Regions from separate parts of the Arthrobacter sp. GCM10027362 genome, predicted to be linked through region 1. Evidence: riboswitches for the same ligand, from Rfam matches in the RefSeq annotation. Region 1 holds a riboswitch; the other holds the start of a gene.

Region 1 (6,098 bases):
TAGGTCACCGGGCCCACCAGGACCGGGCGCAGCACCGCGCCGCGCCCGCGCTGCCGGCCAATGATGCCGGCCAGCCGGTGGGCGACGGCGGCAAACGGGGTTCCGGGGCCGATCTCGGGGACCAGGTAGTGGTAGTTGGTGTCGAACCATTTCGTCAGCTCCAGCGGCGGCCGCTGTCCGTCGCCGCGGGCCAGGGTGAAGTACCCGGCGGTGTCCACGGAGCCGTCTTCGGCGGCGAGGTCGGCGAACCGGGCCGGCAGCGCGCCGAGCGCCGCGGTGGCATCCAGCACCTGGTCGTAGAGGGCAAAGTCCGCCGGGATGGAGGAATCGGCGGCGTCCAGCCCGAGCGCGGCCAGGCGCTCCACGGTGCGGTCCTGCAGTTCCTCGGCGGCCCGGTCCAGGCCGGCCTCGTCCAGGGCGCCGGCCCAGTAGGCCTCCAGGGCCTTCTTCAGTTCGCGCTGCGGGCCGATGCGCGGGTAGCCCAGGATGGTGGCGGCGGGGAAGGTGTGCGTGGTGCTCATGGTGTTCTCCTGATGGAAGTGGGGGTTGCGGTTCCGGCCCGGGTCAGGCCGGGACGGAAGAGGACAGGGTGCGCGCGGCCGGCAGGCCGACCGCCTCGATGACCTCGATCGAGGCGCGCGGGTCGTTGAAGGTATACAGGTGCAGTCCGGGGGCCCCGGCGTCGAAGGCGGCCCGGGCCAGCCCGGCCGCAGCCTTGACCCCGATCCGCTGCCGTTCGGCGTCGTCCGAGGCCGTCTCCAGCCGGTGCAGCAGCGCCGCGTCCGGGCGGACGCCGGTCATCACGGCCAGCCGTTCCAGCCGGCGGACGCTGGACATCGGGATCACCCCCGGGATGATCGGCATGGTCACCCCGGCGGCGCGGGCCGCCGCGACCAGGCGCACGTAGTGCTCCGGGTCGAAGTACACCTGGGTGATGGCAAAATCGGCGCCGGAACGCTCCTTGGACACCAGCACCTCGACGTCGTGCTGGAACGAGGGTGACTCCGGATGCCGGTTCGGGTACGCGGCCACGCCCACCGCCAGCCGGCCGCCGGCCAGCGTGGCGCCGTGGCCGGCCTCGACCTGGCGGATCAGTTCCACCAGGTAGCGGGCAAAGGGCAGCTCGCCGCGGAACGCTTCCGGATCCCGGGGCAGGTCCCCGCGCATGGCCAGCACGCCCCGGACCCCCAGCCCCACAATCTGGCGCACCAGCAGGTCCAGGCTTGCCCGGGTCTCCCCCACGCAGGTCAGGTGGGCCAGCGGGCGCAGCCGGGTATTGCGCACCAGGTGCTCGATCAGCCGGATCGAGGCCCGGCGCCGGGCCGGCGTCCCGCTGTAGGTCACGGACACATAGTCCGGGTTGGTGGCCTCGAGTTCGGCAATGGCGCGCAGCACCGGCGCCTCGGCCTCCGGGCCGGCCGGCGGATACAGCTCATAGGACAACGACGGTGGTGCCGCCGCCCGTGGTGTCAAGGTCATTTCCACTCCTCGGTTCGTCCGAGGGAGTGCACCAGCGGGTGGCCCGGGAACCAACGGGATTCCCGGGCCGCGGCACAAGGCTCGGGGTGGGTCCGCTGGTGCGTCTCCATCGGTTCTGGCAGTAGCACCGTTCCGGCCTGTCCCTCCGGCGGAGGGGCAGGCGGATGGTTGCTGCGGCGTCAACAAGCCAGATCTCTCGGCCGCTCTTGATGGTTGGTGGGACCACCCTAAGGCCACGGCGGCAGCGGGCGGCAAATACCGGCGGAACCTGGCCGCAACATGACGATTTCTGCCGACTGCGTCGTCATGAAGCGGGCCGGACAGGTCATATGACGCCCCGCTTCCCCAAAACACATATTCGGGCCGTTCCCGGACGCATTCATTCACATTTCCGCGCCCTGGCGCACGGTGTCCCAGACTGTATAGCCAGGTCATGAGCGTCAGCAGAGGACCAAAGGACCGGATGCCCCGGCTTGCTGACCGGCAACCCTCCTCCGCGGCGGGGTGCCCCGGGTGAAGACCAGGCCGCCGGCGGACCCGCCGGCGGCAAGCGCGGGCGCCACCGCCGTTCCGAGGAATGCCTCCGGACAATGCCGTGGGCCCTGATTCGTAAGGAGCCGTACCGATGAGCAATTCGTGGTCGTTTGAAACCCGCCAGATCCACGCAGGACAGCCCGCCGACGCCGCCACCGGGGCCCGGGCACTGCCCATCTACCAGACCAGCTCGTTCGTCTTCCCCAGCGCCGAAAGCGCGGCGAACCGCTTTGCCCTCGCCGAACTGGCCCCCATCTATACGCGCATCGGCAACCCCACCCAGGAAGCGGTGGAAACCCGCATCGCCAGCCTGGAGGGGGGCCTCGCTGCCCTGCTGCTGTCCTCGGGACAGGCCGCGGAAACCTTCGCGGTCCTGAACATCGCCGAGGCCGGCGACCATATTGTGGCCAGCCCGAGCCTGTACGGCGGCACGTTCAACCTTTTCGCCCACACGCTCGGAAAATTCGGCATCGAGGTCACGTTCGTCGCGGATCCGGACAACCTGGACGACTGGCGCCGCGCGGTCCGGCCCAACACCAAGCTGTTCTTCGGCGAAGTGGTGGCCAACCCCCGGCAGGATGTGCTGGACCTGGAGGGCGTCAGCGCCGTGGCCCACGAAGCGGGAGTGCCGCTGATCGTGGACAACACCCTGGCCACCCCATACCTGATCCGCCCGCTGGAATGGGGCGCCGACGTCGTCGTGCATTCGGCCACCAAGTACCTGGGCGGCCACGGCAACGCCATCGCCGGCGTGATTGTCGACGGCGGCACCTTCGACTATACGAAGGACCCCGCCAGGTTCCCCGGGTTCAACACCCCCGACCCCACCTACAACGGGCTCGTTTACGGCCGCGACCTGGGCGAGGGCGGGGCGCTGGGCGCCAACCTGTCCTACATCCTCAAGGCCCGGGTCCAGCTGCTGCGCGACCTCGGTGCGGCGGCGGCACCGTTCAACGCCTTCCTGGTCGCCCAGGGCCTGGAGACCCTCAGCCTGCGGATGGAGCGGCATGTCGCCAACGCCCGGGCCGTCGCCGAGTGGCTCGAGTGCCACGACGACGTCGAATCGGTGGCCTACGCCGGCCTGCCCTCCAGCCCCTGGTTCGGGCGCGGGCAGAAGTACGGCCCCCGCGGCACCGGTGCCGTGGTCGCCTTCCGCCTCAGGGGCGGGGCCGAGGCAGGCAAGCGGTTCGTGGACGGGCTGGAGCTCCACTCCCATGTGGCGAACATCGGGGACGTCCGTTCCCTGGTCATCCACCCCGCTTCCACGACGCACAGCCAGCTTTCACCGCAGCAGCAGGAAGCAGCCGGCGTCACCCCGGGCCTGGTGCGGCTGTCGGTGGGCCTCGAGCACATCGACGACATCCTCGCCGACCTCGACGCCGGATTCCGCGCCGCCAAGGCAGCATCATGACGGCCGTGGCCGGCACCTCGGTCGAGGCCCTGCTGGGCGACCTGGCCGCCATCGTCGGGGAAGCGAACGTGCTGACCGACCCCGGCCTGACGGAAGGCTACCGCCGGGACATGCAGCCCCTGGCCGGGGCCGGGACACCCCTGGCGGTGGTCCGGCCCTCTTCCACCGCCGAAGTCGCAGCCGTCGTGAAGGCCTGCGCCGGGGCGGGGGTTCCCATCGTTCCCCGCGGCGCGGGCTCGGGCCTGACCGGGGCTGCCAACGCCGTTGACGGCGCCGTCACCATCTCCTTCACCCGCATGAACGCCAAGCCGGTAATCGACCGGGATGCACGCCTGGCCATCGTCCAGCCCGGCGTCGTCACCCTGGACCTGAAGAAGGCGGCTGAGGAACAGGGCCTGTTTTATGCGCCCGACCCCACCTCCAACGACTGGTGCACCATCGGCGGCAACCTGGCCAACGGGTCGGGCGGTCCCTGCGGCTCCAAATACGGAGTGACCGCAGACAGCGTCCTGGGCCTGGAAGTGGTGCTGGCCGGCGGCGAGATCCTGAGGACCGGCCGCACGACCCTCAAGGATGTGTCCGGCTACGACCTTAACCGGCTCTTCGTCGGCTCCGAGGGGACGCTGGGCCTGATCACCGAGGCGACCCTGTCCCTGCAGAAGAAGCCCCCGGCGCCACGCACCGCCGTCGCCGCCTTCCCCACCCCCGAGGCGGCCGGCCGGAGCGTGACCGGGTTCCTGGCCACCGGCCACCGGCTGAGTCTGCTCGAAATCATGGACGGCCCCTGCATCGGGGCGGTTGAAAGGTATCTGGGCAGCCCCATCCTCGGCGATGACGCTCCTGCTCCGGGCGCCGTGCTCTATGCCCAGAGCGACGCCGGGCACTCCCGGGAACTGGAAGCCTTCGAGGAACTCTGCCTGGGGAACGGGGCGGTTTTTACCTATGCCACCGATGATCCCTCCGAGGGGGAACTGTTCATGCAGTACTGGCACAGCCTTGAGCCGGCGCTGGAAGCCATGGGCACCTGGATCCTGCATGAAGTGACCGTTCTCCCCCGGCACATCTCCAGGCTGATCGGCAAGGCGGCCGAGATCGCCGAGGATACCGGTCTGTTCATCGGCGTCCACGGACATGCTGCCGACGGCACCCTCCACCCCATGATCGTGTTCAACCCGGGAAACGAGGACGAGCGCGGCCGTGCCCGGGCTGCCTACGACCTGGTTCTGCAGGCGGCAATTGGGCTGGGCGGCCCGGTTTCCGGAGAGCACGGAATCGGGCGGATGAAGGCCCGGCACCTGGGTGAGGAGATCGGGGAAACCGGGCTGGCTGTCCACCGGGCCATCAAAAAGGCACTCGACCCGCAAGGGATTCTGAATCCCGGATCCATGTTCCAGCCCGCCGGCTAGGCCCGGCTAGGCCCGGCCCGGCCGGGCCTGGCCGGCGCCGACGTCGACCGGCAGGTGCAGCGGGCCGCGCAGGATCGGGCTGGGCCGGTACGGCGGCGGGTCCTCGGCCAGCCGCGGGTCGGGCACCCGGCGGGCGAACCCGGTCAGGGCCACCTGCGTCTCCAGCCGGGCCAGCGGGGCACCGAAGCACAAATGGATGCCGCTGCCGAAGCCCAGGTGCCGGTTGTGCCGCCGGTCCGGGATGAACCGGTCCGGCTCGGCCACGTGGCCCGGATCGCGGTTGGCGGCGGCGAGCACCAGCGTGACCGGGGAGCCGGCGGGGATCCTGGTTCCGGCGATATCGATATCGTCCAGGGCCGTCCGGATGGGCACAAAGTGCACGGGCGGTTCGTAGCGCAGCAGTTCCTCGGTCATCGGGATGACCAGGTCCGGGTCCCGGCGCAGCCGCTCGAGGGCGTCGGGATGGCGCAGCAGGGTCAGCACGCCGTTTGCGATGAGGTTGACGGTGGTTTCGTGCCCGGCAATGAGCAGCAGCAGGCCGGTGCTCGCCAACTGCCCGGTGGACAGCCTCCCCTCGGGTCCGTCGTCGGCGGCCATTGCCGAGAGCAGGTCATCGCCCGGCGCCTGCCGGTGCCGCTCCACCAGGTCCGAGATGAAGTTGAACAGCTCCCTGCCTGCCTCTTCCCGCTTCTGCTGCTGCACCTGCGGATCCACGCCGGGATTGATGGCCTCCAGCGCCATGTCCACCCATTTGCGGAACCGCGGCCGGTCCTCGGGCGGAACGCCGAGCAGCTCGCAGATCACCGAGACCGGGAACGGGTACGCCAACTCGTCCACGACGTCGATCCGGGCCTTGCCCGCCATGTCGTCGATCAGCCCGCCGACGATCTCGGCCATCCGGGGTTCCAGGCCCGCGACCCGCCACGGCGCGTGCGGCGGCCCGAAGTGCCGCATCGCCAGGCGCCGCTGCCGGTCGTGCTCGGGCGGGTCCATCATCAGGAAACTCGGTGGCATGCCCTCGGACCGCTGCTGCTCCACGGCAGCGGAAAACTGCGGATTGTGGCTCGGATCCGAGCTCAGCCGCGGATCGTGCAGCAGCGCGAGAATCTCCGGATAGGTGCTGACCAGGTAGGATCCGTCCGCCTGGCGGCTCACCGGGGTGCGGCGGAGCTCGGCGTAGAGCGGGTAGGGATCGGCCCGGTGGGAATAGTCCAGGATCTGCTCCCAGACGGTGGGCTCGGCCATGGCGGCGGCTCCTTGATCGGTGG
Region 2 (8,264 bases), on a different contig from region 1:
GCTGCGCCGGAACAGGTCCTCCTTCCCCACCGGTACGGCGCCGCCGGCGGCGGCGCGCTCCGGGGTCAGGTTCGGGCTCCAGGCCAGGATGTCCATGCCGAAGGCCTTGGCGTAGCCTGCCATCTTCGTGCCGAACCGGCCGAGTCCGAGCAGCCCCAGCGTGGCTCCTTCCAGGTCGACGCCGATGCGACGCTGCCACAGCCCGGCGCGCACGTCCCGGTCGTTGGCCGGAATGTCCCGGGCCACGGCCATCACCAGTGCCCAGGCCAGTTCGGCGGCGGCGTTTGTGCCGCGGCGTGTTCCGCACACGGTTACCCCGTGCCGTGCTGCGGCGGCCAGGTCGATGGCGGCGTTGGCCATCCCCGTCGTCGTGATCAGCCGCAACTTCGGCAGCCGGGCCAGCAGTTCTGCGGTCACCGGGGTCCGCTCGCGCATCAGCACCAGCACGTCGAAGTCCTGCAGCCGCCGCGCCAGTTCGCCCACATCACGCACATGGTCGGTGAACCGCACCACGTGGACGCCGGCACCCAGCTCAGCCCACGGGGCGCTCACCAAGGCGACGTCCTGATAGTCGTCCAGGATCGCAACCCGCATGCCGCTCCGCCTTTCCCACGCGCCCTCCCTGCCTTACCTGCATCCCTTTGTCCGCCGGGTCCGGCCGGTTTTCCACCCCACGCTCCGCGGCGTCCAGGTCCCGTCCGGCCAAGGAAAACCAAAAAGAGAAAAGCACCCGGCAGGCATAAAGCCTGACCGGGTGCGGCGCCGTCGTCCCGGTGCCCGGCAGCCAGCGCGTCGCGCTTCCCGCCGCTAGCGCTTCCTGCTTTCCGTTGCTCGCAGCGGGGCCCTCAGCGCTAGCTGGTCGAGCCGACCAACTCTTCCGAGAGAGCGGACTTGTCCGCAATCCGCGAGGTGGCAGCATACTCGCGGGCATCGTTGATCGCAGCCACCACCCGCGCCTTCTCGTCGTACCCTTCGGATACGGCGATAACGTTGTTCTTCTCGCCCAGCAGGCGGAAGCGGTACTTCCGGTTGCGGTCCCGGAAAATTTCGAACATAAGTTGTCCCCCTGGATTTACTCGTTCATGGCTCCTCTTCGAGCCCCTGCACGCGCCGGTCTTCCGCAGTCCCCCCTGCTGCCAACCGCCGCTATTGACGACCCTAGGCCCATACTGGCCAGTAGGGAAATACTACTGATGCCACAGACCGCAAAAAACCACAAATTATCCGCAAAAGTCACAGTTTGTCGCAGTTCGCCACTTTTCGAAGGGCCCGACAGTAATGCACGGAGCGGCAATAGAAAGCATGCTTGCAATTGCTGCGGCGGTGCGAAAAACTGGTGCTTCCGGACTTAAGCCACCAATGGAAGCAGGAGTGCCATGAGCACTGAACGCCATGAAGACCAGCGGCCGGAGCAGCCGAATCCCACCCGCGACGAAGAAATCCTGACCCCCGACGAACCGACGAGCGCCTCGCAGGGCCTGGGCAGGATCTGGGGGGATGCGGAACGCTCGGGTTCGGCCGCGGACGAGCCGGTCAAGGAGCCCAACGAGCGCGACGCCGCCGCCATCCAGGACCTGGAAGAGAACTACACCGTCTATGAGGACGCGGAAGGCGAACGCTACATCGAAGAGGACCGCGATTAGGCGCTGACGGGCGTCCGAAGACAGAGGGGCAGGATGATGCTGTCGGATAAAGCGCTTCCCATCGTCAAAGCCACCCTTCCCGTGGTCGGGGAAAACATCCAGGAAATAGCCCGGCGGTTCTACAAGCACATGTTTTCGGAGCATCCGGAACTGCTGGACGGGCTCTTCAACCGCGGCAACCAAGCCGACGGGCGCCAGCAGCAGGCGCTGGCCGCCTCGGTGGCTGCCTTCGCCACCCAGCTGGTGGAGCATCCGGACCGGTTGCCGGATCATTTGATCTCCCGGATCGCCCACAAGCACGTCTCGCTCGGCCTGCATCCGGACCAGTACATGATTGTCCATGACAACCTGATGTGGGCCATCGGGGATGTGCTCGGCGACGCGGTCACCCAGGACATCGCCGATGCTTGGGACGAGGTCTACTGGCTCTTAGCGAATGTGCTGATCAATAAGGAGCGCGGCCTGTACCGCGCGGTCCGGCTCTCCCCGGAGACCATCTGGCGGACCTGGCGGGTGAAGGAAAAGATTCCCGAAACCGAGGACGTCACCACCTTCATCGTGGAGCGCACCGACGAGCGCGAGGTGAAGCCCTCGCTGCCGGGCCAGTATGTGACGCTCAAGATGAAGATGCGCGACGGCGTACACCAGCCGCGCCAGTACAGCCTGACCAGGGCCGACGACGGGCTGCACCGGCAGTTTGCCGTCAAGCGCGTATACGGGCAGGGGAACCCGCCGGGTGAAATGTCCAATCTATTGCATCAGGACGTCAAGGTCGGCGACGAGGTGGTGCTCAGCGCACCCTTCGGCGACGTCGTGCTGGAATATTCGGACCGGCCCGTGGTGCTGGCCAGTGCAGGTATCGGCATCACGCCGATGGCGGGCATGCTCTCCCATTTGGCCAAAGCCGGTGCCCAGCGCACGGTCCGGATGCTGCACGCGGACACCTCGCCGGAGACTTTTGCCCTCCAGAACCAGATCAGCGAAGACCTGCGAAAACTGCCTGATGCCACCCTGACCAGCTGGTTCGAGCAACCTTCCGATCAGCCGGCCGACGGCGAACTGTCCGGGTTCATGGACGTGAACACGGTGGAACTTCCGGAAGACGCCGAGTACTACCTGTGCGGCCCGCTGCCGTTCATGCAGTCTGTGCGCAGCACCCTCATTGCGCGGGGAGTGCCCGCCAAAGACATCCAGTACGAGGTGTTCGGCCCGGACCTCTGGCTGGCGGACTTCGAATGAAGGTGGGAGGTTCCTACCGCGTGCCGGCCGGCAGCCATCTCCTGGCGCCGGCCGCCAGCAGCAGCACCAGCAGGATGATCAACACGCCGTCGGCCGCGATGTAGAACAGATGGGTGGCCGACCCTCCCTGGGACAGGCCCGCGAGCACGCGGTCCGTCTCCTGGTTCAGGAGGGGCCGGATCACTGCCACCTTCACCAGCAGCACGCCCACCGCACCCCAGAGCAGGCCCCGGAACCTGCGGTCCACACCCGCGCGCACGCAGGAGAGCAGCAGCAGCGCGGCGATCACCAGCTCCACGATGTTCATGGCGGTGAAGACCAGCCGCCCGATGCCCAGCCCCAGCGGAATCGTGATGCCCGGTGCCTGGAATTTAAGCGGGGCCTCGATGAGTGAAATGCCGATGATGATGCCCAGCCAGCCGGCCGGGAGAATGAGCCGTGCGGCGGTCCGGGCCCGTTGCATGTGTGCCTCCTTGTCCTCCCTCCAACCTACCCGGCGAAGCTAGAGCCCGCGCTTGACCTGGGCCGGGTTGCCCAGTGCCACCACGTTGGCCGGCAGGTCCCTGGTGACGACGGCGCCGGCGCCCACCACGGTGTTCTCGCCGATCGTCACGCCCGGCAGGACGATGACCCCGCCGCCGAGCCAGACGTTGTTCCCGATGGTGATCGGCTTGCCGGCTTCGAGTTTGTCCCGGCGCTGCTGCGCATCCAGCGGATGGGTGGGCGTGAGCAGCTGGACGTTGGGGCCGATCTGCACGTCGTCGCCGATGGTGATCGCCGCGACGTCCAGGGCGGTGAAGTTGAAGTTGATGAACGTGCGGGCTCCGATGGAAATGTGTTTGCCGTAATCCACGTACAGGGGCGCCCGGATCTCCGTCCCCTCCCCCACCGATCCCAGCAACCGGCGCAGAATACGCTTGGCGGTGTCGGGATGGGCAGGCCAGATCCTCGAGTATTCGGCGGCAATCCGGACGGCGTCCCGGTTGGCGCGGGCCAGCACCGGATCATCGGCAATGTACAGGTCCCCGGCCAGCATCCGCTCCTGCTGGGTCCTTGGATCGTCCTTGAAGTAGTCGGTCATCCCGCTTCCTTTCCCTGTGCCGGCCGGCTCCCCGGTGAAGACCATCCTGCCGCTGCGGACCCGCCGGCGGTAGACCCGGCGCCGCCGGGATGCCGCAGCCCGCTCACCGCCTGCCCGCACGCTGTGCGCGCGGGGACCCCGGGCAGCTCCCCTGACCGCTCACTTCGCTCGCGGCGGGACCCTTGGCTGCTAGCTTGGGGGCATGGAATTCAGGTATCTGGGCAACAGCGGGCTGAAGATCTCGGAAATCACCTACGGCAACTGGCTCACGCACGGTTCCCAAGTGGAAAACGACGTCGCCACCGCCTGCGTGCATGAGGCGCTCGACGCCGGCATCACCACCTTTGACACCGCCGATGTCTACGCCAACGGGGCGGCCGAGACGGTGCTGGGCAATGCGCTGAAGGACGAGCGGCGGGAATCCCTGGAGATCTTCACCAAGGTCTACTTCCCCACCGGGCCCAAGGGCCACAACGACACCGGGCTCTCCCGCAAACACATCATGGAATCGATCAACGGCTCGCTGCGCCGGCTGCAGACCGACTACGTGGACCTCTACCAGGCCCACCGCTACGACGTCGAAACGCCGCTGGAGGAAACCATGCAGGCCTTCGCGGACGTGGTCAGGGCCGGCAAGGCCCTGTACATCGGGGTCAGCGAGTGGACCGCAGACCAGCTGCGCGACGGCCATGCCCTGGCCGCGGACCTGGGCTTCCAGCTGGTGTCCAACCAGCCGCAGTACTCCATGCTCTGGCGGGTGATCGAGGACGAAGTGGTGCCGGCCTCGGAAGACCTGGGCATCTCCCAGATCGTCTGGTCGCCGGTGGCCCAAGGTGTACTCACCGGCAAGTACAAGCCCGGTGCGGCGGTGCCGCCCGGGAGCCGCGCGGCAGACGAGAAGGGTGGCGCAGACATGATCAGGCGCTGGCTCGGTGACGATGTGCTCACCGCGGTGCACCGCCTGCAGCCGGTCGCCCAGGAGGCCGGCCTGACCATGGCCCAGCTGGCCGTGGCCTGGGTGCTGCAGAACCTCAATGTCGCCTCCGCCATCATCGGCGCCTCCCGACCGGAGCAGGTCAGCTCGAACGTCAAGGCCACAGGCGTGCGGCTGGACGCGGAGACCATGGCCCGGATCGACGAGATCCTGGGCGGGCTGGCCGAGCGGGACCCGGCCAGGACCAGGCCGCCTGCAGCCCGCCTCGCCTGACCCCGCCGGCCCCCGGCAAAAAATTGGGCACTGTCTGCTGCCCGCCTGGAAGAATTGGGCAGCAGGCGGGTGGACTCGGCAAAGACCGGCCGGAGTCTGCGTGCAGGCCGGCCGGCAGTATCGGCCGGCCTGCACACGTCCGGCTAGTTCTTGGTTACCTCAATGCTGACCGGGGTCGGATTGGCGAAGAGGTCGAGGACCGGGCAGTGGGCATCCACGGTCCGGCGCAGCTCCTCGTAGCGTTCCCGGGTCTCGGGGCCGGTGATGTTAACCTTCAGGCGCACGGCCTCGAACCCGGGACGGATCTGGTCGTCGACGCCGAACAAGCCCCGTACGTCAAGATCACCCTCGGCAGCGATGCTGATTTCATCAATTTGGATGCCCAGCTGGTGCGCGTACAGCCGGTACACGACCACCTGGCAGGAGATCAGCGCGCCGAGCGCGTACTCCACCGGGCTCGCTGCGGCATCGTCGCCGGCCAACCCGGCCGGCTCATCCACGCTGAATTCGTGCCTGCCGGCGGTGACGCGGGTGGCCACCGCCCCTACGCCGTCGCCGGCCGTCTTGAAGCTCAGCCGGGCATTGGCGGTGTCCTCGGCAATCCTGCGGCTCCAGAACCTGCCGGCCTCGTCCAGTCGTGCGGCGCGGTCTTCGGCCAGGTCCCGTACTGCGGTTTCGGTCATGATGTTCCTTCGTGTCGTGGCGCATGCCAGGCACGGCGCCATACTTACGCGGCCCGGTCCCTCGCCGGGCTGCGCCGAATCGTCACCTGGGGCACCCCACTACAGCGATGAGGGTTGCCGCCCAACCAGCCAGGGCTTGTCGTTGGGACTCTTGATTCCGTTCCCATCTTGGAAGCTGCAGGCAACGGCGGCAAGCAACCGGTAACACGGCGCAATACAGCCGACGCCGGTGCCAGTTCTCAGGCAGCGTCCACTATTTGCCGGGAGGCGGCATCTATTGACCAACTTCCGCCGGGAGGCGACACCAAATGACCAATTTGTGAAGGGGGAGGCTAGCGGACTTTGTCTTTGAGGAACTGGACTGCCCGGCTCCAAGCCAGTCTGGCCTCGGCCGGACGGTAATTGCCGGCAGGGTTCTGGTCATTGTGGAAGGCGTGCGGGGCGTCGTAGAAGTAGTATGTGACTTCGGTGCCGGACTCGCGCCGGATCTGCTCCGCCTGAGCCCGGGCCTTCTCCGCCGGGTAGGACCTGTCCTGCTCCCCGTAGTGGCCTTGGATGGCCGCGCGCACGCCCTTGAAGGAATCCGGCACGCCCCGGCCCACCCCGTAGAACGGCACCGCGGCGCTGATGCGCTCGCCCTGTTGGGCGGCGAGCGCCAGGACGAAGCCGCCGCCCATGCAGAAGCCGATGGCCCCCACCGTCGAGCTGGTCACCGCATCGCTGGAGAGCAGATAGTCCACGGCCCCGGCCAGCAGCCTCGCACCTTCATCCTCCGGCAGCTTGGCCATTATTTCGGCGGCCTCGGCGCGGTCGTGGGCGATGCGGCCGCCGTACAGGTCCGGCGCCAGCGCCACGAATCCCTCGGCGGCCAGCCGGTCCGCGACGTCACGGATGTGGTCCACCAGCCCCCACCATTCCTGGATGACGATCACTCCCGGGCCCTTGCCGGACTCCGGCAGGGCCAGGTAGCCGTGGGCCTCGCCTCCGGCGGAGGGGAAGGTGACGTTCTGGTGCGGGGTCTGCCGGGCCAAGGTTCCTCCTCGAAGATTGGGGCGTTGCCACAGTATCGACTCCGCCGCCGGTGCGGCACTCGCGTCCCGTATCAGGAACCGGCCGGATTTCCCCTTGAAAAGAGATTCTGCTGCCGCTGTGGAATGCAGCGTGGTCCCGATTCGAGGGCAAACCGGCGGGCGGTCAGCCTGGAGCGGGCCGTCCGGCGGCCGGCAGCGGGATCAGTTCCACGTCGCGCAGCTGTCCCGCCTCCGCCACAGCAGTCAGGTAGCTGCAGAACGGCTGCCGCCGCCGGTCGGTGGGCGAACCGGGATTCAGCAGCCTCATCCCACGCGGCGTTACGGTGTCCCACGGAATGTGGCTGTGTCCGAAAACCAGCACGTCCGCATCCGGGAACCGCTCATCCGCGCGGGCTTCCCGCCCGCGGGCCTGCCCGGTCTCGTGCACCATGGCGAAGCGCACGCCTTCGAGTTCCACCCGCGCCACCTCCGGCAGCCGCGCCCGCAGTGCAGCGCCGTCGTTATTGCCGTACACCCCCACCAGCTGCACGGCGCGCAGCCGCAGCTCGTCCAGCAGCTCCACGCACACCCAGTCCCCGGCGTGGAACACCACATCCGCCCGTTTGACGGCGTCCCAGACGGCGGCCGGCAGGCCGCGGGCCCGCTTGGGCACATGGGTATCGGCAAGGAACAGCAGGCGGGCGGACATGCGGGCATTTTCCCATCCGGCCCGAATATTGTCAGCCAACCCCACGTCCCCGCTCCGGGCCAATGCCGGGAAGCGGACGGCCTTCCAATTCCGGTGGGCGTCCGGGACTCCAGCACCGGCGGTGCCCCGGGGCGGCGAAGTTGGGGCGAGGCCCTCCAACCCGGAATAACGCCCGGGCGGCGCCGTGTTATTGCACAGCATGAACCCCGCCGCCCAATCCCCCGATGCCCTCGTCGAACGCTGGAAGCGCTTCCGCGCCGGCCGGGACAAGGCCCTGGCCGCCGACCACGGATGGCTGACCCTGACCTCGCTGCAGTGGCTGCCCGCCAGGCCCTCCGCGCTGGAGCTGGTCCCGGGATTGTGGAGTGCCGACGGTGTCTCCTCCGAGGGCGGTTCGGCTGCCTTAACGGCCGTGGCCGGGGACGGGTTGGTCTTCGTGGACAGCGGAAAACCCGTTGCCGGCACCTTCACTGCCGCCTTGGCGGATGAGGAGTCGCTGAACTGGGTGCGGTACGGCAGCATCGTCGTCGAACTTGCCGTGCGCGGGAACCGCTACGCGGTGCGCACCCGGGACAACGCTTCGCCGGTGTTCACCGGGTTCAACGGCGTTCCGACCTTTCCCTACAACCCGGACCTGGTGCTCACGGGCCGTTTCGAGGCGTACGACCGGCCGCGCCAAGTGGACATTGAAA

What was found. Region 1 has a riboswitch for S-adenosylmethionine ahead of ACFQ36_RS19355 (methylenetetrahydrofolate reductase). Riboswitches for the same ligand answer to the same signal wherever they lie in the genome.
Region 2: it holds a riboswitch for S-adenosylmethionine, as region 1 does, so the genes downstream of both, ACFQ36_RS02265 (OsmC family protein) here and ACFQ36_RS19355 (methylenetetrahydrofolate reductase) in region 1, are expected to answer to the same signal.

Annotation. Positions count from the first base shown of each region.
Region 1 covers NZ_JBHTML010000199.1:609-6,706, reverse strand. Annotated here, with positions in the region: partial or broken gene ACFQ36_RS19360 (5-methyltetrahydropteroyltriglutamate--homocysteine S-methyltransferase) at 1-521, opposite strand, end outside; gene ACFQ36_RS19355 (methylenetetrahydrofolate reductase) at 565-1,479, opposite strand; SAM riboswitch class I at 1,583-1,695, opposite strand; SAM riboswitch class IV at 1,909-2,038, shown strand; gene ACFQ36_RS19350 (bifunctional o-acetylhomoserine/o-acetylserine sulfhydrylase) at 2,105-3,424, shown strand; gene ACFQ36_RS19345 (FAD-binding oxidoreductase) at 3,421-4,830, shown strand; gene ACFQ36_RS19340 (cytochrome P450) at 4,837-6,075, opposite strand; partial or broken gene ACFQ36_RS19335 (oxidoreductase C-terminal domain-containing protein) at 5,982-6,098, opposite strand, start outside.
Region 2 covers NZ_JBHTML010000006.1:29,311-37,574, reverse strand. Annotated here, with positions in the region: gene ACFQ36_RS02300 (D-2-hydroxyacid dehydrogenase family protein) at 1-594, opposite strand, end outside; gene ACFQ36_RS02295 (YegP family protein) at 852-1,055, opposite strand; gene ACFQ36_RS02290 (hypothetical protein) at 1,377-1,643, shown strand; gene ACFQ36_RS02285 (globin domain-containing protein) at 1,677-2,882, shown strand; gene ACFQ36_RS02280 (hypothetical protein) at 2,896-3,345, opposite strand; gene ACFQ36_RS02275 (sugar O-acetyltransferase) at 3,385-3,963, opposite strand; gene ACFQ36_RS02270 (aldo/keto reductase family protein) at 4,166-5,170, shown strand; gene ACFQ36_RS02265 (OsmC family protein) at 5,314-5,853, opposite strand; SAM riboswitch class IV at 5,889-6,010, opposite strand; gene ACFQ36_RS02260 (dienelactone hydrolase family protein) at 6,186-6,884, opposite strand; gene ACFQ36_RS02255 (metallophosphoesterase family protein) at 7,048-7,572, opposite strand; gene ACFQ36_RS02250 (DUF1684 domain-containing protein) at 7,772-8,264, shown strand, end outside.